3 regions of the Paenibacillus sp. 1781tsa1 genome follow, and region 3 is predicted to be linked to each of the others. Evidence: predicted binding sites of a transcription regulator. Region 3 holds the regulator's gene; each other region holds the start of a gene.
The links. The regulator Rex, encoded in region 3, represses fermentation and respiration genes when NADH is low (regulators of the CRP and FNR family bind a similar motif). The targets are predictions, from matches to a motif close to TTGTGAAATATTTCACAA.
Positions count from the first base shown of each region.

Region 1: NKT06_RS14925 (cytochrome ubiquinol oxidase subunit I) is a predicted target of Rex. The motif match lies at 5,058-5,075, and genes of this name have one in related genera.
Region 2: NKT06_RS29050 (formate/nitrite transporter family protein) is a predicted target of Rex. The motif match lies at 4,813-4,830, and genes of this name have one in related genera.

Region 1 covers NZ_JAMYWY010000001.1:3,350,891-3,358,855, reverse strand. Annotated here, with positions in the region: gene cydC (thiol reductant ABC exporter subunit CydC) at 1-716, opposite strand, end outside; gene cydD (thiol reductant ABC exporter subunit CydD) at 713-2,497, opposite strand; gene NKT06_RS14930 (cytochrome d ubiquinol oxidase subunit II) at 2,551-3,564, opposite strand; gene NKT06_RS14925 (cytochrome ubiquinol oxidase subunit I) at 3,564-4,928, opposite strand; gene NKT06_RS14920 (MFS transporter) at 5,352-6,746, opposite strand; gene NKT06_RS14915 (LysR family transcriptional regulator) at 6,856-7,731, shown strand; gene NKT06_RS14910 (GNAT family N-acetyltransferase) at 7,762-7,965, shown strand, end outside.
Region 2 covers NZ_JAMYWY010000001.1:6,484,056-6,492,020, reverse strand. Annotated here, with positions in the region: gene NKT06_RS29070 (GAP1-N2 domain-containing protein) at 1-627, shown strand, start outside; gene NKT06_RS29065 (ABC transporter ATP-binding protein) at 1,113-1,997, shown strand; gene NKT06_RS29060 (glutathione peroxidase) at 2,223-2,702, shown strand; gene NKT06_RS29055 (FAD-dependent oxidoreductase) at 3,197-4,558, shown strand; gene NKT06_RS29050 (formate/nitrite transporter family protein) at 4,939-5,790, shown strand; gene NKT06_RS29045 (molybdopterin-containing oxidoreductase family protein) at 6,232-7,965, shown strand, end outside.
Region 3 covers NZ_JAMYWY010000001.1:4,442,631-4,450,595, forward strand. Annotated here, with positions in the region: gene NKT06_RS19960 (3-hydroxyacyl-CoA dehydrogenase family protein) at 1-544, opposite strand, end outside; gene NKT06_RS19965 (AAA family ATPase) at 678-2,180, opposite strand; gene NKT06_RS19970 (hypothetical protein) at 2,173-2,700, opposite strand; gene NKT06_RS19975 (cell wall elongation regulator TseB-like domain-containing protein) at 3,001-3,531, opposite strand; gene NKT06_RS19980 (amidohydrolase) at 3,571-4,875, opposite strand; gene NKT06_RS19985 (redox-sensing transcriptional repressor Rex) at 4,862-5,515, opposite strand; gene dinG (ATP-dependent DNA helicase DinG) at 5,734-7,965, opposite strand, start outside.

The DNA.
Region 1 (7,965 bases), 1.1 Mb from region 3:
TGCGAAGCGGCTTGTTTCTGTTCCGTTGCCAATGCAGCGGAAGCTTGCTGAAGCTGTTGCTCACGCTGTTCCAATTGGCCGTAGACTTTCAGATCCCTGAAACCATACAATACTTCGGTTACTTCCGTGGACAGCAAAGCTCGTTGCTGGCGGACACGTCCGTGTATTTTTCGCTGTCCCAACAAGACAAGGCCTGGTACAACAAATGCCGTAATCAGCATGCCAAGTACTAACAAACACGCAATCCAGATTGAAAAGGCCGAAGTGAACAGCATGGTTGCCAAGAACACCATAACAACAATGATGGGTGGATATGCGACCCGCAAAAAGTAATTTTGCAAGCTTTCCACATCGCCCACGATCCGCGCAAGCAGATCCCCGCTTCGGTTTTTGTTCAGTATACCGGGCGTTACCGGGACCAGTTTGGCAAAGAAGGCCGTCCGCAAACGGCTCAGCATGGAGAATGTTGCCCTGTGCGAATACAAGCGTTCTCCGTAGCGGCTTGCCGCTCGAAGGAAACCAAGCAGTTTCACCATGGAAGTGAGTACAATTAAGGTGTACAGAGGTGGCGCAAATACCGTTTGCGATATCATATACCCACTCGCGGAAAAGAGAGCTACACCTGCTATGCCGGCGATAAATCCGCCCAATATCGAAAGTAAGATATCTTTGCGCTCCTGAATCATCGCTTTTGACAAAATCGTCAGCTCGCTCATGCTAACCCTCCTTTCCGTTGTACATCTACCATCTCCGCATATTGAGGCAGGCGCGCCAGAAGCGCTTCATGATGTCCTGAATCCACCAACACCCCATTGTCCATAAACAAAATGTTGTCTGCATGTTGAATCGTATATAAACGGTGTGCCACCGTAATCATCGTTGCCGTTTTGGCTAATAACACAATAGATTGTTGCAGTACCCGCTCGGTGTGAAGATCCAGTCCAACTGTGGGTTCGTCGAACAAAATAACGGCTGGTCGCTTCAGAAAAGCTCGTGCCAAGGCAAGTCGCTGCTTTTCCCCACCAGATAGCCCCCGACCACCTTCACCAACAAATGTATCCAGTCCCTGCTCCAATTGTGCAACAACACCAGCAAGCCCTGCTTCCTCTGCCGCCTGCTCAATCTCAGCCCTGGATACGTTCCGACCCGCGCCAATCGCGATATTTTCGGCAAATGTACCTGCAAAAATATACGGATGCTGTGTAATGTAGCTAACACGCTCGAACCATGCAGCCTCATCATGTTGCAAAAGCTGGCTTCCGTTAACCAGAACCGCTCCCGAATCTGGTTTCAGCAAACCAGCAATGAGATGAAGCAGCGTGGTTTTACCTGATCCACTTTTGCCTACAATAGCAATCTGTTCTCCAGGTCCAATCGAGATTGGTCCTGTCTCAAGTCCAAAGGAATCAGGTGTGTACTGGAATCGGACATTGTTCAGTTCAATGGTTGGTGGCATTGGAATCAACTCGGCGCGAGTTGTACGAAGCTCTTCCGTCTTTGCAATTGCATCGACATCGGTTAATTCGCTTTGATCCGGTCCTTCTTCAGGCTTCGTTTGTGTGCTCTTGACACTTGTCTCCGCAAGCATCTCTTCCACTTTGCGAATCGCCCCCATACTGGTTCGCCCACTGTGAAAAGCCGTTCCTGTATTCTTCAATAGACTGTAAAACTCAGGGACGAGCAGCAACACAAGAAAGGCCGTGTGGAAGGACATCGATTTGAAAACGAGTAACTGAATAGCCAGTTCGAGCGCGACAATACCAATGCTTAACATCACGATTGATTCCAGCATAAACGTATTTGTAAATGCAATTTTCAAAATGCCCATGGTAGCATCACGATACCCCAGACTGCTGCGTTCAATTTCCTGCTGCTGACGGTTAGCCCGTCCGAATATTTTTAACGTAACCAGTCCCTGAAGCGAATCCAGAAACGTACCCGAAAACTCGGCCAGTTGTGCGTATTTCTCTTCAGATTTGTTCTTTGTCTGTAGTCCCACCAAAATCATGAACAGCGGGATAAACGGTGCTGTAAACAGCATAATGTAGCCTGTGTTGGCGTGCTGGGTAAACGTAACGATCAGAATCAGTATCGGAATCATCGCAGCTTCCATCATACGCGGCATGTACTGACTGAAATAGCTGTCAGCTTCATCCACTGCATCCAGAGCAACGCTGACCTTTCCTCCCGTCTGTCCACGAAGGGTTGAAGGAATGGAAGCGCGGGTAAGGTTCTGCAACACAGAAGCTCGCATACTTGTCTTGGCACGTGCAGCCATATGCAAGCCCACTTTCCCGTTGCCATACGTCAACAGTGTGCGCACAGCCATTACAGCCAGCAATAGCCCAAGCAGCAGCATCACCGATGAGAAGGAAGCTTTCTCTACAAAAATCCGTTGAACTGCTTCAGCCACCAAGGTGGCCTGGCTTATAATAGCCACACCAAGCGCCAGCGAAATGATCGCAAGGAGCAGCCTGTTTGTTCGTTGTAACGACATTTGCTGCGAGATCAGATTGGATTTGGCTTTTCTCTTCACGGAAAGCTCCTCCTTTATTTTTTCCCTTTCACATAATCCGCATCAAACAGGAACAGTTTGAAGACCAGAATAAGAGAAGGAATTAACAGGCATAGCCCACCGATAAACACAACCACTAGCGCAAAGCCCATAGCTGGCGGTGTTGCACTGCTCTGAATCGTGATGTATGGATCAAGAATATAAGGATACTGCCCAATGCCATAAGCGAAAAAGGCTGTGAAAAATTGCAGCATGATGAAAATAAAAGCTAATCCGTAACGGCGTCCGTTATATAACAGCCACATGGCAATCATGAAAAATGCAACGGATAGCGCCAGCAGCCACCATAAATCCATCATGTTTTGAAAATGACGCTCATTGTGTTGACCCAAATAGATAAATGCAGTCAGCGCGAGAATAATGGTCGGTGTGCTCCAGAACAAAGCATAGTTCCGCATCAGCTTCAATGCCGAATGATCCTCTGCCCGAGAAGCGTAAAATGTGAGAAATGACCCGCTAATGAACAATACCGACACGATGGCTAGACCAACGATGCTCCACGATAATGGATTCGTAAACAGCGCCCAGTAATCCAGAGAAACGGTATCCCCCTGCTTCAAAATAAAGCCACCTTCAGACAATGTCAGTGCCACAGACAACGATGCTGGAATAAGCAAACCTGTAGCTCCGTATAAAAACAGATATACGATGTTATTTTTGGAACCATAATTCTCAAAGGCGTAGAATGAACCACGAATGGCAAGCAAAATGACGGCAATACTTCCCGGAACAAGCAGCGCGGAGCCATAATAGTAAGCAGTATCCGGAAAAAATCCAACGATGCCAATATAGAAAAAGACAAAAAATACATTGGTGATCTCCCAGACCGGTGATAGATAACGGGAGATCAGACGATTAATCAGGTGATCCTGCTTCGTCAGGCGTGCATAAAAGGCGAAGAAACCTGCTCCAAAATCAATGGAAGATACAATAAGATAGCCGTACAAGAAGAGCCAGAGTACGGATATACCAATTAATTCATAACTCATCAGGCCTGCCCCCCTTTCGTGGCTGATTGATCATGCTTGTCTTTCAACCATTTCTCCATCTCAAGCTCAGCAGGATTATTATTGAACAGACGTCTCAATACGAGAACACAGATGACGCCGAGCACGATGTATAGAAGCAAGAACACGAAAAATAAAATTCTTACACTTGGTGAAGAAGTAGCGGCCTCTTCCACTCGCATATAACCTCGGATGATCCATGGCTGCCGCCCGATCTCTGCATAGAACCAGCCCATCTCAACAGCCAGAAAAGCGAGCGGTGCACTGAGTGCAACCATACGAAGCATCCACTTGTTAAACTGATTACGTTTCTTCCAAAACACAAACACGAAGTACAAACTTGATATAGCGAGTAGAGCAAAACCTATTCCAGCCATTAGATCAAACAAATAATGCACAAGTAATGGTGGATGTTCATCTGGTGGAAATTCGTTCAGCCCGGTTACCTCGGCGTTAAAGTCTCCAAAAGCAAGGAAGCTGAGCACTTTGGGCAAATGAAGTGCGCCTATAATTTCATGTTCAGCATTCAGCCATCCTAATAAAATCAAATCCGCTCCGCTTTCTGTCTCGAAATGCCACTCGGCAGCTGCGAGCTTCTCCGGCTGATGCTCAGCCAAAAACTTGGCAGATACATCTCCAGCTAAGGAATTTAATAAACTGAAGACCAGCACAACCGCCATCATGAGGTTCAAGCCTTTTTTGTGATAGGCCGACACCCCTTTTCTCAGCATCGCAAAGGCTGCTATTCCTGCTAACAAAGCAGCTCCTGTCAGATAAGCCGAGCTTAATACATGAAATACTTTGGAGAATGTCGCCGTATTCAGCATCGCTTGTACAGGATTCACTGCCAAGAACTGACCTGCTTCCATGACAAAACCTTCAGGCTGGTTCATGAATCCATTTACTGTCGTGATAAAAACAGCAGACATGCCTGCCCCGGCGACAATCGGAATGGTCAGCAACCAGTGGATATACGGATTTTTGAACCGATCCCACGTGTACAGATAAATGCCCAGGAATATCGCTTCAAAAAAGAATGCGAATACTTCCATAAATAGTGGCAGTGCAATAACATTACCGGCCAATTTCATAAAATTCGGCCACACCAGTGCCAATTGCAGCGATATCGCTGTACCTGTCACCACACCAACTGCCACAGATATGACAAATCCTCTGGACCACCTCTTTGCCATAAGTATGTAATGGTGATCTTTCTTCCGAATGCCGATGAACTCTGCAATAGCAATCATCAAAGGTACACCGACACCAAGCGTTGCAAAAATAACGTGGAACCCGAGTGTCAAACCAGTCACCAGTCTGCTCCATAACACCGTATCAATAGCCATTCTTTATGTTGCCTCCTTTCAAATTCTGTTGATTTTTAGTGATAAACTCTTGCTTATGATCAGGTCTGCTACTCACTGGTTGCATTTAATATCAGTTTAGGACGTTCCTGTAGTTCGTGTGTTTAGGATAAGAGAAAAATTTCACAAAGTACGATACAACGATATCTTGCCACATGTACTTTGCGATTACTCCTGTTGATTCCTGATATTAAATGCATAGAAAATGCTATGCGAGACCTATTAATCAAAATTATTATATCTTCATTTTTACCTAATTCAATCAAAGTCACGTCTTCTACCCTAAACGTTCAAGAAAGGATCAACTCTTTCTGACAACTTGGTGAAAAACAAAAAATACACCCAATGGAGCTATTGATTCATTGGGTGTAAACGTGGTATTGCAAGGTGGATTCACTATTTTATTTACTTGCTTACTTGCTCTGGAATCACCGCATCTGCCTCGCGACGTACGCTCATGATGATCAGTGATGCAGCTAATACCGTAAGGATGATTCCAAGCATCTGAAATCCTGTCACATTGAATGTATCTCCCATAACAATACCAATCAATAACGATGATATGATGGTCCCAAGGTAGCGGGATGTATTAAAAATCCCCGATGAAACACCTATCATTTCTTTGGGTGTGCTTTTGAACAGAGCTGCTTGCATGCCAACCGCGTTTAGACCGTTACTTATGCCAAATAAAGCCAAGGCAACAATGACAACAAAGATTGGAGAAGTTTCATTCATGAAAACGATGAATACAGAGCCAATGGTCATTAACCAAGCTGATACGATTAAAGCTGGCCGTGATCCCGATCTGTCAATCCAGCGCCCTGCGATCGGAGCAATAATGACTGAACATAACCCCAAAGCTAGCATGCTCATTCCTGTATGAACTTCGTTGAGATGACGTACCTGTTTCAAATACGTAGGAACTCCAAAAAAAAGTGCGTAAAACAGGATGTTTACCAGCATGTATTGCACATTCACCCAAGTCATCTCGGGATATGTGGCAAACGTTCGCAGTGGGATGAAAGGCGTGGCTGCTTTTAATTCATGTCGGATGAACATGACGAGTGTGATTAACCCGATCCCTCCTGTCAGCAGATGCCATGTTGAAATATCTCCTGTGGAATTTACTGAAAGTAAACCGATGAGCAGAGCTACCAAGGCTACCGTAAACATCAGAATACCTGGTGCGTCAACTAACGCAAGCCATCGCCGAATGGACATGTGACCAGAGATAGACGGAGATTGCTCGTCCTTCGGGATTGTTTTCCAGGCGAACCAAAAGCTTGCCAAGACAAACGGAATATTAACGAAGAATATGCTGTGCCAGTCCCACCAATGAATCAAAACTCCACCAATAAAAGGTCCAATTGCAGCCGCTCCAGAAAGGAATATCGCCAAGGTGGACAAGGCGGAGGCTTGTTTTTCAGTCACGTTAATTCTGACAATCGCCATTCCGACGGCTACCATCATGCTTGTGCCAATCGATTGAACGATCCGGAATACGATGAGCCACGAAAAACTGGGAGACCACGGAGCTAGCATGGACGATACAAAAACAATAACAAGACCCATGAGGAAGATCTTCCTGCGGCCAAACAAATCACTACACTTACCCATGACGGGTTGAGCAACAGCACTGGCAATGTAAAATGATAAAATGATCCACGAAACGGCTGTAAAACCAAGTTGGTACACTTGTTGTAGCCTGGAGATTGCCACCGAAATCATGGAGGAATTCAACGGATTCAACATAATTCCGAGTCCAACAGCTAACATCAATCCTTTATTTCGAACGTTCATCGGTGCATCACTCCTTCTTCTGCTGTCATCTTACTAGAAAGTATTCATTTATTCCAACGCATTGTATGTTATGATTTGATGAACTTGAAGGAATGAAGGGATGTTGCATATGGAGCTTCTTCAACTAAAATATTTCCTGACGGTGGCCCGATGCGAACATGTTACGGAGGCTGCGGGAAAGCTGCATGTTACGCAATCCTCTCTGAGCAAAACGATACAACGATTAGAGGATGACCTGGGAGTCCCCTTATTTGATCGAATCGGGAGAAAGCTGCGACTAAACGATTTTGGAAGAACATTTCTTCGCCGAACTGAAAAAGCCTTATTTGAATTGGAACAGGGACAACGGGAAATAGGCGACCTCTCCAACAAAGATCAGGGTACACTGCAATTGGCGGTGACTACGGCCAGTACTTTGCCAGGTATACTACGAGAATTTCGCAAAAATCAACCGGACATTCAGTTCCATGTGCAAATGGTTTCGTTAGAGAACATGTCCAGACTTCTACATCGAGGCGAGGTGGACTTTTGTCTCTCCTCCCCTCCGATTGAAGGTGAAGATATTGAATGTCAGATACTATATGACGACCCGATCGTAGTTGCTGTTCCTATGGATCATCGATATGCAGAACGAAGCAGCATTCAACTAGCCGAGCTTAAGGACGAATCGTTTGTTGGGGTAAAACAAGGCTATGGTGTTCGTGATATGGTGGATTCCATATGTCAATCCGTTGGTTTCCTACCGAAATATGTATATGAAGGTGACGAACCTGCAAGATTAACAGCCCTTGTTGAAGCGGAGATCGGTCTTGCTTTTATACCTAGCACAGCCAGAAACCCGCATGAGCGCATTAGATATCTTCAGGTAGAGGATCATAGACTCGTTCGGGAAATCGCTCTACTTTCGCACAAAAACAGGTATATTTCAAAAGCCGCTTTAGAGTTTCGCAGCGTGGTTATGGAGTATTTCAGTGCTATGCCATGAATAAAAATTCAATCCAAAGGAGATGTCATTTTGAAATTAAAAGCAGAAAAATTTGATCATATTTCAGAGACAGAACGATTAGTAATCAGACCATTACAGAAAAACGACTACGAGAATTGGTTGAATGAATTTGAAAACCGCTTGCCCTCCCAGCACCGCCATGATAAAGGGAAAATGGATATGAGTGAATGTACACTGGATTGGTTTCATGATCTGGTGGATCGACACCAGGAG
Region 2 (7,965 bases), 2.0 Mb from region 3:
GCGAGTGAACAGGAGGGTACGCAATCAACTGCTCAACTGGTGATCCGTTTCAGAAACGATACGGGAAGCACTGAGTTTGAGCAAGGCAAACTTCAATTGACAATGAAAGATGGCAGTACTCAGGAGCTGGATACCACAGGCAAGTGGGAGAGCTTTAATCGGAATGAAGAGCCGGATACCCAAGAGCCTTCTGATGGTAGTTCAGGAAGTACTTCCGAAGGAAGCACGGATGGGTCGTCAACGGGAACCGTGGGGAACACAGAGCAGGCGGAGGATGGTGATCAACAGGCAGCCCCATCAACATCGGGTGAATCCACTTCAGATCCTGTTACCGATACAACAACGGATACAGGGACGAATGCATCATCTAATGCTGCGAGTGGAGACACGAATCAAGGTACTGATGCAGATCAAGCTACTGGTTCGATATCGCCTGACACATCTGTATCCAATGAACAGGATGCGAATACTCCTGCACAGATGTCTATTGGAGAGGTAGATCGTCTCTATCCGTATGGGTTGCAGATCGATCTTCCAGCAGATATTGATGCCGAGAGCATTGTCAGTGTGAAGAGTACGCAGGGCAATATGACAGTGATCCAATTGATGCCTCAGCCGAAGCTGTAAGTTATTTTATATGAGCATGTTGCATAAATTTATTAAGTACTTTTGATCCAATATTGAAAAATGCGGACTTCATACCTTATTAAACGAGCGTATCTGAGGTGACCTTGGACTTTAGATTTCAAGGTCATCTTTTTTTTGATTACATCCCGGATGCAGCAATCGTATGAAAAAATCATATATTCACAATTCGGACACAAAATTAACGATTCAAGAGTTCAAGAGATAAGCGGAACTGATGAAATGCGCGTAATGAATGAGAAAAGCTCTCATATTTATTTATTAAGATTAACTTAAAACTGCTTAGAAAGATCCGAATAGAGCTTAGAACAAGCAGAAGATTTGCATTTTCATGTTGACAAATGATAATGATTATCAGTATCTTTAGTGTAGAAGATATTTGCGTCGGAAATACACAGAATTATAATTTCGTTTTCGTTGTCATAGCCGGATTACATAATCGGGATAAATGAGAGAGGGATGATCGCATGTTTCGTCTGGAGACGACCAAGCTGGATATCGCTTATGAGGAAAGACTAATTGTAGAGGATCTGAATATTCAGATTCCCCAAGGAAAAATTACAGCACTTGTTGGAGCCAATGGATCAGGGAAGTCAACCATCCTGAAAACGATGGCACGTATTATGTCACCAAAAGCAGGTAATGTATTACTCGACGGGAAGTCCATCCATAAACAATCCACGCGTGAAGTTGCCAAGCAACTTGCGATTTTGCCACAGAATCCAACCGCTCCTGAAGGACTTACCGTTACTGAACTGGTATCGTATGGTCGCTTTCCTTATCAAAAAGGATTTGGCTCCATGCGGGCGGAAGACAAACGTATGATTGAATGGGCGATTGAAGTGACAGGCATGACAGAATTCCACGATCGTCCGATTGATCAACTGTCCGGTGGACAGCGTCAGCGTGCCTGGATTGCCATGGCACTTGCTCAAGAGACGGATATCCTCTTCCTGGACGAGCCTACAACGTTCCTGGATATGGCTCACCAGCTTGAAGTACTGCAACTGCTTGAGCAGCTGAATGCCACAGCTAACCGTACCATTGTTATGGTTGTACATGACTTGAATCATGCTTCCCGTTATGCACATCACATGATTGGTATCAAAAAAGGTAAAGCCATTGCTCATGGTTCACCTGTGGAAGTCATGAACTCGGATGTGCTTCGTGAAGTATTCAACATTGAAGCAGATATCGTGATTGATCCGCGTTCCGGTGTACCACTCTGCTTGCCCTACGCACTTGCAGGCGAACGCCAGCAACCGAAGCAGCCGGAGCAGATGGTCATGAACAGTGCAATGGTTCATGCTGGAGGACGGACAGAACAGCGCGTTCAAGCGACAGGAAGTTAACAAAATGGGTCATATGCTGGTCCTGCATTATAGAAAGAATGAAGCCGCTGTGCGCTAATGCACGCGGCTTCATCGCATTCATGGGAGTAAAGAAATATGGATAGACCCGGAATTTGGTAATCGCATCGGATCAGGTTTATAATAATAAGACAGGCTGTATGTCATTGGTTATACTAACGTGCTCGGAGCAGCCCAAACCAACACTTGTCATGGGAGGAATCAGTCATGTCCGTATATTCATATCAAGCGGTAACCACCGCGAATCAAGAAGTCTCACTGGATCTGTATCAAGGTAAGGTATTGGTCATTGCCAATACAGCTAGCAAGTGTGGACTGACCCCGCAATACGGTGAATTGCAAAAACTCTATGATCGTTATCGCGATCAGGGTCTCGTTGTACTGGGGTTCCCTTGTAACCAGTTTGGAGGGCAGGAGCCAGGTACAAGTGAGGAAGCTGAGTCATTTTGCCAGATTAACTATGGTGTGAATTTCCCGGTGTTTGCCAAGGTAGATGTGAATGGTGAGGATACACAACCCCTGTTCCAATACCTGAAGGAGCAACAACCTGGCGCAGGTGAAACAAGCGACATCCAATGGAACTTTACCAAGTTCCTTGTTAACCGTGAAGGTGAAGTGGTCGGTCGTGTTGAACCAAAAGAATCTCCTGAGACAATGATCGCAGATATTGAGAAATTGCTCGGTTAAACCATGAACGTTTGAGAAGCCTGTCCTTGCATGTGTAAGGACAGGCTTCTTTGATTTTTTTCTATACGTGGCGTGTCTTATTGGAGGATAGAACCTCCGTTGTAATCGTAACGGGTGGAGAATTGGCAGAAACAGCATAAGAGATAGTTATTCCAGCTGTCATCGTGGTGATATCAAGCGTGACAGGAACCATGCAGAGTACAGCAGGCATTGAACGACAGGGATCGCGGAAGCCATTGTATAGCATAAACCAACCCGAATCCGGGGACAATGAAATCAATACAATGAAGGGAAGAAAGGCTTAAATACAGCGAATAACCTCCTTCGACAATTTTTTTTTGCTCAACCTATTGCAATGTGAAAAATATCACATTATAATGAGTGTATAAAGTGAAATAAATCACATACACAGTTTCGAACAAGAAGTGAAATATTTCACAACCATAATAACGTTATATTCAAACTCATTTATATATTTCGAGGAGGAACTTTTAATGAAAATCGCAGTTATCGGATGTACACACGCAGGAACCGCAGCCATCGTAAACACCGCCAAATTATACCCGGATGCTACCATCACCGTGTATGAGCGCAATGACAATATCTCCTTCCTATCTTGTGGCATTGCGCTCTACGTAGGTGGAGTTGTGAAAGACCCTGACGGCTTGTTCTATTCTTCGCCTAATCAATTGGCAGAGCTTGGTGTGGAGACCAAGATGCTTCATGAAGTTACAGCAGTTGATGCCAAAGGTCATACCCTTCAGGCTAAAAACCTGCAAACCGGGGAAGAATTTGAAGATACGTTTGATAAACTGATCGTGACAACAGGTTCATGGCCTGTCGTTCCGAAGCTTGAAGGCATCGAGATGGATAACATTCTGCTATGCAAAAACTACAATCATTCCAACACAATTATTGAAAAAGCCAAAAATGCCAAACGTGTTACTGTTGTAGGAGCTGGATATATCGGCGTTGAATTGGTGGAAGCTTTCCAGATGAACGGCAAGGAAGTTACCCTGATCGACAGTGTGGACCGGATTTTGAACAAATACCTGGACCCTGAGTTCACAGATGCGATTGAAGATACGTTGACTGGGCGTGGCATCAAGCTCGCACTGGGTCAAACGGTACAGAAGTTTACTGGAGAGAATGGCAAAGTGACCAAGGTGATTACGTCCAAAGGGGAATTCGAAACCGATCTGGTTATTCTGTGCATTGGTTTCCGTCCAAATACCGAGCTGCTCAAAGGCCAAGTGGATATGTTGCCAAACGGGGCAATCATCGTGGATAAATATATGCAAACCAGTCAAAAAGACGTCTTCGCTGCGGGTGACAGCTGCGCCATTCATTACAACCCGACAGGTAAAGCATCTTACATTCCACTCGCGACTAACGCTGTGCGGATGGGTACACTCGTAGCCCGTAACCTGGTTCGTCCTACGACACCGTATATGGGTACACAAGGAACATCGGGTATCAAAATTTATGAGCAAAATATCGCGGGTACAGGAATGACTGAAATGTCTGCTGCTGACGAAGGTCTGATTGTGGAGGCGGTAGTACTGGAAGACAGCTATCGTCCGGAGTTCATGCCAACGGCGGAGAAACTGTTGCTCAAAGTGGTATATGAGCAGGCTACTCGTCGGATCGTTGGAGCACAGGTGATGTCTCAGGTTGATCTGACCCAATCGATTAATACAATCTCGGTCTGCATCCAAAACAACATGACCGTAGATGAGCTGGCCTTCATCGACTTCTTCTTCCAGCCACAGTACAACAAACCGTGGAACTTCCTGAACACGGCGGGTCTGCAAGCACTGCCACCGGTAGAAGTAAAAGCACCAGCAATGGTGTAAGGAAGCAGAATCGATGCTAAGCAGTGAGCATGATAGACAGACGACATACGAAGATAAGTCAGGGTTGTCCGAAAATGCGACGTGTACAATAACTGCCAAGCTTACGAAACAAGGCAGACGATCATAAAGGAAAAAGAAGACTGGCGAGTATATCGTCAGTCTTTTTTGTGATTTTTTAGCTATAAAAGGACTTACTTACTCTTGCTGTCATAACTACGCAAAGCCGATCTTAAAAGCCTCTTTTTTAAACCGTATTGTGATAATTTGCACAAAGTTTCGCGCTATACCCATATACAATTGAGATATGGCATTCAACGTATCAACAAAGAAATTCAGGCGGTTTTATTCCACGAAGAATAATGAAGGAGAGGATGAATGATATGGCAGCAAAAACACCTCTTGAGGTTGCACAATATACGGCGCAAACAGGCATGAAGAAGGCTCAAAATCCGGTGTCTTCTGTACTGGTGCTCAGTTTCCTAGCAGGGGCTTTTATTGCACTGGGTTTTCTACTGGATATTCGGGTGATTGCTTCTGCGCCCGCAGAGTGGGGGAGTCTGGTCAATCTGATTGGAGCAGCAGTGTTCCCGGTAGGATTAATCTTGGTACTCATAGGTGGCGGTGAATTGCTGACAGGGAATATGATGGCTGTTCCGCTCGCTACGATCGCACGCAAACTGTCAGTAGGCAGCATGGTGAAGAATCTTACATTAGTAACGCTAGGTAATTTTCTTGGAGCAATCTTTGTCGCATACGCCTTTGGACATGTACTTGGTCTGACCGGAGAGGGTGTATATCTGGCTAAAGTGGTCGATATGGCTGGTCACAAGTTGCATGACGGATTCCTGCAGGCTTTTATCTCCGGTATCGGCTGTAACTGGCTGGTCGCGTTGGCCGTGTGGCTATCTTATGCATCAGATACGATGAGTGGCAAGGTACTGGGTATTTGGTTTCCAACGATGGCGTTTGTAGCTATTGGATTCCAGCACGTTGTGGCCAACATGTTCCTCATCCCGGCGGCAATCTTCGAAGGACATTATTCGTGGGGCCAATATGTAATGAATTTCATTCCGGTATGGCTTGGGAATCTGACTGGAGGTGCTCTGTTTGTAGCTGCAGCCTATTGGGTGGTGTACCTGCGCCAAGCTGAGCCAAAAGTGAAACCGGAAGTAGCAACGTCGATCGAAGCTGTGGAGACTGAGGCCAGAGCGATGTGGAGTAAGCAGGCATAGCGGGCATGTTTACACGTACATGTATACACGCGTAATGGAACATTCATGTAGAAGTAATACGATTCTGTCTTGCTCGGTTCATGGCGAATATGCTGTGATGGAGCAGGTCGGGATCGTTTTTTTGTGTAATGTCTTTGTTGGATTTTAACGCAAAATAAATTCGCCATGAAAAGGTTCGGGGGAACGAAACCTGTTCATGGCGAATTTCGGGAGTGGTCCATGATATGGCATGAGGAGGAAGTGGGGAAACACTAGCCTAATGCCTTGTTTTTAATTTACCCCTGTATTCTGAAGTTGAATCAATTGGCATAACATTTTTTTTAAAATATTTTGAAGCCGCTATAGCGGTGAATATGAAGCAAAAAGATACTGTTCTCTTTACGTGATAACCTCGGAGAAGATATGATATAGGGATAGCTTTTACAGAGGGGGAGCCATACGATGATCGATCAGGAGAATGGGGTATTTGCAGCGGTATGCCCGCTCGATTGTCCAGACACTTGTGGTCTGTTACTACATAAAGAGAACGGCAAAATTGTGAAGGTGGCGGGCAATCCGGACCATCCGATAACCAAGGGTGCCATTTGTAATAAAGTTAGAAATATGACGGAGCGGGTGTATCACTCCGAGCGTCTACAATATCCGATGAGACGTGTTGGAGCCAAGGGTGAAGGCAAGTTCGAACGAATCAGTTGGGATGAAGCAATTGGGGAGATTACGACCAAATTCACTGCATTGTCCGAGACCTATGGACCTGAGAGCATCCTGCCCTACAGCTTCTACGGTAACATGGGCATTCTCGGCGTAGACGGCATGGATCGACGTTTCTTTAATGCACTAGGTGCAAGTGTCTTGGAGCAGACGATCTGTAATGCCGCCGGAAATACGGGCTGGAAATATACGATGGGTGCCAACCATGGAACGGTGCCGGAAGATACGGAGCATGCGGATCTCATTCTGGTGTGGGGCGGCAATATCGTCAGTACGAATATGCATCAGGTCGTTTTGGCGGAGAAAGCCCGCAAGAAAGGCGCCCAGATCGTCGTAATCGACGTTCATCGCAATCGTACCGCTCAATGGGGCGACTGGTTTATTCCTCTGTACCCAGGCACGGACAGCGCTCTGGCGCTGGGATTGATGCATGTGCTGTTCGAACGGGGACTGACGGATGAAGCGTTTATGCAAAAGTATACGGTAGGACATGAGGCACTACGTGATCATGTCCGCAGTTACACCCCTGAACGCGTTGCGCGCATTACTGGTGTGCCGGAGGAGAGCATTGTGGAGCTGGCTGAACGGTATGGCAACGCACAGGCAGCCCATATTCACATCGGCAATGGCCTCCAGCACCATGATAATGGGGGTATGAACGTGCGTAGCGTAGCTTGTCTGCCTGCCATTACAGGGCAATGGCTGAAACAAGGCGGCGGTGCCGTGCGTACCAACAGCTACGCGAGCACGAATAGCGATGCGCTGGAACGTCCTGAACTGCGGCAGAATCCGGAGCCGCGGGTGGTGAACATGAACCGGATTGGTGAAGCGTTGCTGGAAGCAGAGCAGCCGATCCGGGCCATGATGGTCTACTGCAGCAACCCACTGGTGGTGGCACCGGATACGGAACGAGTGGAGCGAGGTTTTGCAAGGGAAGATCTGTTCACGGTTGTGCATGATCTGTTCATGACGGATACCGCGAAATATGCAGATATCTTGTTGCCAGCTACGTCTTCATTTGAAGCGACGGACCTGTATGCCTCCTATTGGCATCAGTATGTTCATCTGCAAGAGCCGGTCATTGCGCCGATTGGAGAGAGTAAGAGTAATGTGGAACTGTTTTCTCTGCTTGGGCAGGCCATGGGGTACGATCCTGCAATCTTCGGAGAAACGCCGGAACAGATGATTAAGGACGCACTCCAGGATACAGGTAATCCTTATATGAATGGAGTTACGTTAGAAGGACTGAAGGAACACCGATTCGTGAAGCTGGATATGTCATCACATGCTGCATTTCTGGATCAGCTGCCCACGCCTTCAGGCAAAATTGAATTGTATTCGGAGACGATGGAACAGCGAGGGCTTCCGCCGCTCCCTACCTATAGCGCACTGGTTGAAGGATATGATGGGGAGAATCCGGCTGGACCTGCCGATACGTATCCGCTGATGTTCCTGTCACCGCCA
Region 3 (7,965 bases):
TCATGACTCCTTTTTTGTCCGCTACTTCTTCAACAAAACGTCTGGTCTCCTCGAATGTCGAATCCGAAGTTTTCAGTCCACGAATAATCTCTACAAGATCAACCCGGGATACCGGGTGAATAAAGTGCATACCAATAACACGCTCTGGGTATTTGGTCGAGCTTGCAAGCTCGGTCAAACTCAGCGTGGATGTATTACTTGCCAGAATGACATTGCTTGGGCAAACTTGGTCCAGTTGACTGAATACTGCTTTTTTCGCATCCAGATCCTCTGAGATTGTCTCAATGACCATGTCGCAAGTTCCAAGTTCAGCTAAATGAGCTACCTTGGTAATACGGGAAAGAATCAATTTCTTTTCCGCTTTTGTAATCGCCCATTTCTCCAATTGTTTATCCAGGTTCGTTTCGATCATGTCATAGGCATGATCCAGTTTTTGTGTTGTATGCTCCACGAGAAGCACATCAAGTCCTTTGGCTGCGAGCATCTGGGAAATACCTTGCCCCATCGTACCGCCGCCGACAACTCCTATTTTTTTGAAAAACATGGTTCTGCTCCATCCTTTCGGTTCTCTATTTCTCTATTGTACCCTGTTCGCCGAAAATTACAAATTTCGACCCAACATATAATAATATCTTAGCACGAGTGAAATGTAAAAAAAAATAACCAGCATAAATAAATTATGCTGGTAGACGGGCACTGTCACGAAATTGACAACGAAATTGTTCGCCAGACAATACTTCCTCTCGAATGAGGATGTCGAGTGAATTGTCGAAAATTGTCCGTTGTTCTTCAAGTAACCGCTTCGTCTGTTCCATTAGTTCTTGCAGTATTAATTTATTCTCTCGCATAAGCTCCTCGGTTGTGACCATATCCATGTTCACAATCCCGAGTGAAGTCAACCCCGAAGCCATCATCGTTTGCACGACATTGGTTGCTTGATCGAAGTCATTGCGTGAACCTGTGGAACGTCCACCGTAATACATTTCCTCCGCAGCTGCTCCTCCGAGTGCAATCATAATCTGTTCTTCCAGAAAACGCTTCGTATAAAGGAATTGTTCCTGTTGCGGGTTATGACGCACATATCCCAGCGCTTGTCCACGCGGACTAAGTGCTACTTGGCTTACACTGCCCGGACGAACAAGTTCAGCCATAATGGCATGTCCCAATTCATGAATGGCAACCCTTTTCTTCTCTTCCACACTGGACTCACGGTCTGTCTTCTCGCCCATCATGACTTTATCAATAGCCAGAGACAAGTGACGTTGTTCTATGTGTAACAGCCCATCCCGCATGGCGTATATAGCTGCTTCATTCATCACACTTTCGAGCTGTGCACCGGAGAAACCATACGATTCTTCCGCTGTCTTCTCCAGATTAACTTCTTTCATCAGAGGTTTATTCACCGCATGCAGTTCCAGAATATGCTTTCTGCCCTTCTTGTCAGGCAAGTCCACTTGAATATGGCGGTCAAAACGTCCTGGACGTGTCAGGGCGCTATCCAGCATTTCTTTGCGGTTCGTTGCAGCAATAACCAGTATTCTTGGCGTATCGGAAGAATAGATTCCATCCATTTCCGTTAAGAGCTGGTTCAGCGTCTGATCATACTCACGCTGTTGTCCGCCCTCACGTTTACCCCCGATGACATCAATCTCATCGATAAATATAATGGCATTTTCTTTATTTTCCTTGGTGGCACGGGTTCTCGCATCCTTGAACAAATCCCGAATTCTGCTGGCACCCACACCAACATACATTTCCACAAACTCACTACCCGATGCAGCTACGAAGACAGAATCGGTGTAATGGGCTGCAGCTTTGGCCATCAACGTTTTACCTGTCCCTGGAGGGCCTGTCAGCAAGATCCCTTTTAACGGGCGAATCCCGAACTTGCGGATCTCTTCATGTTTGATGAGAAAGTCTAGTGCTTCACGCAATTCTTGCTTGGCACTGTCCTGACCACCAATTTCTTCAAAAGTAAGCTTGGTCGGACCTTTTTTCTTCCGTTTACGCTCCTGTGCAGCGCCTACGGTAATCCCGCCACGCATCTGCATCATGAACAACAAAGCTCCGACAAACACCGCTGCAATTAGAATCGGAACAATGTTAACACCAGTAAAAGCAAGAAAAATAATCAACACGGGGACAAATCCAATGGCAATTTCTTTGGTCCACTTAGGCATTAGGCCACACTCCTATCTGACCGGGCACACGCGGCAGAATAATAAACTTGCTGGCATCTCCGTCTCTGAGACTGACATATACATTGTTGTCATCCATCGCTGTATTTACCTTTATCCCATTCGTCGCCATCTTCGACAACGTTGGTGTAATCTCGGTGTACTGTTTGTTCTCCATCGCCTGAGCTACGGTAAACATCGCATCACCCCACCAACTTTCCAGTGCTTCACTGGAATGATCCACAACATCCAACTTTAGTGAACGAGTTCCAATCAAGGTCTGTCCTTCTTTGTGAATATATTGTACCAGTCTGCCCAAATCAACATCAGGTTGCAGATCCAGTTTCAATTGTACGTCATTGCGGTTAATAGTTAATTGAACGTCATTGACTCCATCGTACTGGGTAACCATCTTTTCAATCGGATTCTGCAAAGCCACCTGACGATACACAAACCAACCTCCAAACAACACAACGGCTGAAATGACGGCAGTTAAAGCAATAGGCAATACTTTTAGCTTCAAGTGAATTACCCCTCCCAGATTTTGGCCTAACCTACTGGCTTATTGGTATATACGAATATGTGCACATTGACTCCTGCGAAAATTTCGACAGGTTTATTTGTTTTGAATGTAACAATGAGTACATATCTGAGTATATCACATCGTATATACAATTTCGAAGGCGAAAATATGAATAAATTATTAATTTTAACTATTTAAATCAAAACTGTTCACAGGCAACACAAAGAACCGGTTCAGTCGGATATCCGTCTGCCGGTTCTTTCATTTCTATGATTCTCTAGCTAAGTTACTCTATTGGTTCTAGCTGTTCGGGAGTGTGTAGACCAAGTCCACCTGTTCTCCATTGCTAAAACGATAAAATCGATAGTGGTTATGCGTACCGTCTTTATAATACACTTGCCACACATATATTCCATTCACAACTCCGGGCATGATTCGTTTAATCTCACCGGCAGGAACTTCGGAACTAAAGCGATTGCGTATCTGTGCTTCGGACATCCCATTCTGCAGCAGTTCACTGTGTACAGCGTTAGCACCTGTAGCAGGTTGATTGTTTGCATCGAATTTAACCCAGACCATTACATCCTGGTTATCCTTGTTTTTGCCGATCAGGGTCCAGTAGATGTTGTCAGAGCCTTCTTTATCTCCCCAGATGTACTTACGCAGTTCATCATAAGATGTAATGCCCAGTTTCTCCTGTGCTGCCTGTATGGCGAGCGCTTCTTCCTTACGCTGGTCCTGTGTGACATACACGTAATAACGCTGAAGCCCAAACAGAATCAGAACCAGTGCAAGCAGCGAAATCCATATCCACTTCTTTTTTTTCTTCAAAAGCCGAACTTCCTTTCCCTATGATGCTCTGCAATGCAATTAACGAGCAAGCAAACCATCAAATGCCAATTGAGACTCACGCAAAATGCGCTCTTCATCCAGCGTCAGACATTCGCCATGTTTGACCACTTGTTTTCCATCTACCCATACATGCTCCACATCTTTGGCAGAGGCCGAATAGATCGTATGTGAGATCAGGTCTGTATGTGGGTAGAAGTGTGCCTGTTCAATGTCCAGGGCGATGAAATCAGCCTTCATGCCTACCTGAAGCGCTCCGGTATTGTTCAGGAAGATGGATTTAGCACCATATGAAGTTCCGAGTAGTAACGCTTCGCCCGCTGGCACTGCCGTCGGGTCACCAGACACACCTTTGTGGATCAATGCAGCCAGTCTCATTTCCTCAAACATATCCAGGTTGTTGTTGCTTGCCGGTCCGTCTGTTCCGAGTGACACGGTAACTCCTGCTTTCAGCAACGCAGGTACCCGCGCAACACCGGAAGCAAGTTTCAGGTTACTTCCCGGGTTATGGGATACAGCCACATCATGGCGGGCCAAAATTTCAATCTCTTCATCATTCAGATGCACCGCATGTGCAACCAGGGATGGACGGGAGAAAAAGCCCAGTTTCTCCAGATGTGCCACAGGACGCAGTCCATAGTCTGTAACGTTCTGCTCCACTTCACGCAGCGTTTCCGACATATGTGTATGCAGAGGAAGGTTAAGGTCATTCGCGACCTGTACAAGCTTCTCTATGTAGTCAGGAGGGCATGTATATGGTGCGTGTGGCGAGATTACGGTTGTGATGCGACCATCTGCCTGTCCATTCCACTCACGTGCAAACGCTGCCGACTCCTCCAGCTTCCGCAATTGCTCTTCTTCCGAACACAACCCGATTACACCACGTGCCAGTGCTGCTCTAACACCGGATTGTTCCACAACTTTGGCAACTTGATCCATGTGATCATACATATCCAGGAAAGCTGTAGTTCCGCCTTTCAACATTTCAAGCACGGATAGCGAAGTTCCCCAATATACGTCTTGTGAAGTCATTTTCGCTTCCATCGGCCACATTTTTTCCTGCAACCATACTTGCAACGCAAGATCGTCTCCGTGTCCTCTGAGCAACGACATCGCTGCATGACCATGCGTATTGATCAGACCCGGCAGGAAAAACAATCCTTTTCCATCCACTTTGGTGCAATTTTCGTCTCCATCCGGCAATGTCTCACCAATATGCACAATCTTGTCATTCTCAACAACCATGTATCCATGAACCACATTCCATGTTGTGCCTTCATTTACAGCAAATTTGCCGTTATGAATTACCCATCTATTTGTTGTCATCTTCCTCGTCGTCCTTTCCAGTCTCCAAGTAATAGGCCAAACTAAGCAGATCCGTTGTAAAGTCAGCATGGTGAATGCGGATATGTGGCGGTGTTTTTAGAATGGTTGGTGCAAAATTAAGAATTGCTTCGATTCCGGATTCAATAAGCTGATCGGCTACATTTTGAGCTTCCGTATCTGGAACTGTAATAATCCCGATGCGGATGTTATCCGTCTTAACCGCTTCCGTCAATTCATTCATTGGTTTTACCGTCAAACTGTTGATTTGACTACCAATCTTCGGTCCATATGCATCGAATACAGCAACAATCTTCATGTTGTCTTTCAGATATGCGTTGTAGTTGGACAAGGCCTGTCCGAGGTTACCCGCGCCTACCAGAGCTACATTAATTTGCTGATCAATTTTGAGAATGTGACGAATTTTCTCGATCAAATAGGATACATCATATCCGATCCCTTTTCGACCAAAATCACCGAAGTAAGCCAGGTCTTTTCGAATTTGGGCAGGATTCAGATCCAGCCTCTGTCCAAGCTCTTGAGAAGAAACAGTAGCCACCTCACGCTGATGCAACTCGTTCAAATAGCGCAAGTATACAGGCAGACGTCGTACCACCGCTTCCGAAATTTTATCCGATTTCATTCTTGCTCCCCCTTACCAATGCCACGATAAAATAATAGATGAAAAGATGAGCATTCTGTATAAACTCCAAGATAGACGTGACATTTTATACAGAATGCTCCTTGTAATTTAGGTTATAAGTTCTTACGTGCAACTGCATTAATCGGATACGGAAATATCTAATAAAGTTTAACGCCAAATGATCGTGTCATGCAATGATATAACGAACAAAACAACCATTATTCTTGTTCATTAACAGGTTTTTCTAACCACTCGGTAATTCGTGGAACCATCTGCTCCGTGAGCATATGCTCCATTTTGGGACCAGGTAATGAATATAAAAAGAATTTGCCATAGTACGCTTCAATCACACGTGTATCATAAACAATGACAATACCTCTGTCCTTCGCTGTACGCACCAATCGGCCAAATCCTTGCTTGAAACGAATGACCGCTTGCGGCACAGACAGTTTCATAAATGGATTTTTCTTTTGCTCCTGGAGCAACTCACTCTTGGCTTCCACCAACGGATGATTCGGCGGCTGGAAAGGCAGGCGCACAATAGCGAGACAGGTCAGTGCTTCTCCCGGGATATCTACACCCTCCCAGAAGCTGCTCGTGCCCAAGAGTACCGTAGCTTTGGCATCCTGGAACCTGCGAGTCAACTTGGAGCGGCTTCCACTGTCCACACCTTGGCCCAACAACGAGATGTCGTTACCAGACAGTGCCTCCTTCAGCGGATCATAGACCTGTCGCAGCATCTTGTATGAAGTAAACAGAACCATCATGCGTCCACGCGTGGAAATTGCGGTCTCTGCAAGTGATTGCACCAGCATATTGACAAAGTGCGCATCACCCACACTGCCTTTCACACTTGGGAAATCACGGGGAATCACTAGAAGTGCCTGATCGCGATAATTGAATGGTGACGGCAGCATCGACGTTAACAGCCGATTATTCTCGGAGGCTTCCTGTAAGCCAAGCTGCTCAATCATGAACTGGAATGACTTATCTACAGATAGCGTAGCCGATGTAAGCACAACACTTTTCTTTTTATCAAAGAACAAATCCTTCAGTTGTGCACTGACATCTACAGGTACGGCATACAGTTGAAGAGATTTACTTCGGAACTGACCGCTGGCTTCCATCCAGTACACCGTTTTGGCATCATCCATACGCATGAAGAATCGCAGATTCTCCTTCAATGTGGTCAGATCTTTCAGCAATCCTGTAATGTCCGTAATCAGACTATCCGATTGATAGTCATCCTGATCCTCTTTCACCTCAAGCAGCAATTTGTCCCCTTTGCGAACCAAATCGCCCAGAGTCACATAGATCTGGTTCTCCAGATCCTGCAACTCCTGCCATTTCGCAGGTTTCTGAGATGCCTTCAGGCGCAGGGAAAATTGCCCTGTCTCTCCCGGTGAAGCATCACTTCGTTCAGGCAAAAGACCGAACAGGGCATCGCTCATACGATCCCACAGTTCCTTAACCTCAACAGCTAGCGGGAACATCTGATCCACCATGGAGCCCCATTGCACCGAATTTTCATGCCCGGATAACTGCGAACGAAGCATAGGCAGTTGTCCATTACGACTGTCTTTAAACAGACGGGTCAGGGTATGAACCAACGTGAAATATTTCATATGCATTCCAAGATGTTTACCAGCTACATCCTCCAGATGATGGGCCTCATCGATCACAAGACTCTCATAGGCTGGCAACAGCTGATGTGCTGCTTTGACATCCGTAAACAGTTTGGAGTGATTGGTAATTACGATATCAGACAACCCGGCCTCATGTTTGGCGCGATGATAGAAACATTTGCGGAACCATGGGCAGGATCTTCCCAGACAGGACTCAGATTCGCTCTGTACCGTCTCCCAGAAGTCGCCTCCGCGTCCGCTAAGGTTAAGCTCCTCATCATCTCCAGTTTCGGTCTGAGTAAGCCACACGATCATCTGAGCGGCTGTGAAATAATCCTCTTTGGGTGTGGCGAATTCACGTTTATTGATTTTGTGCTCGAATTTGCGCAGGCACAGGTAATGTCCACGTCCCTTGAAGACAGCAGCCTTAAACGGAAACGGAACCACTTGGGTCAGCATTGGAATATCCCGCTCTCTCAATTGCTCCTGCAGATTGATCGTATGGGTGCTGACCATGACTTTCTGTTCTTGTTTCACACTTTCGTAAATCGCTGGCAACAGATAACCCAGAGATTTACCGGTACCCGTTCCAGCTTCGATCAAGAGATGTTTCTCTTCATCCAGGGCTTGCCTTACACTGCTGAACATTTGAGTCTGCGCTTCACGCTCTTCGTAATGATCCAACGTATCCTTCAGGTTCTCCCGAACCTGGTCCATAAACTGTTCGAAGCTTACACCATCGAGGGGGTTACCCTCCCGTTCATCACGTGGTGCACCAATATCGGTCCAATCACTTACATTAAGAGCAAGCTGCCGATAATAGGT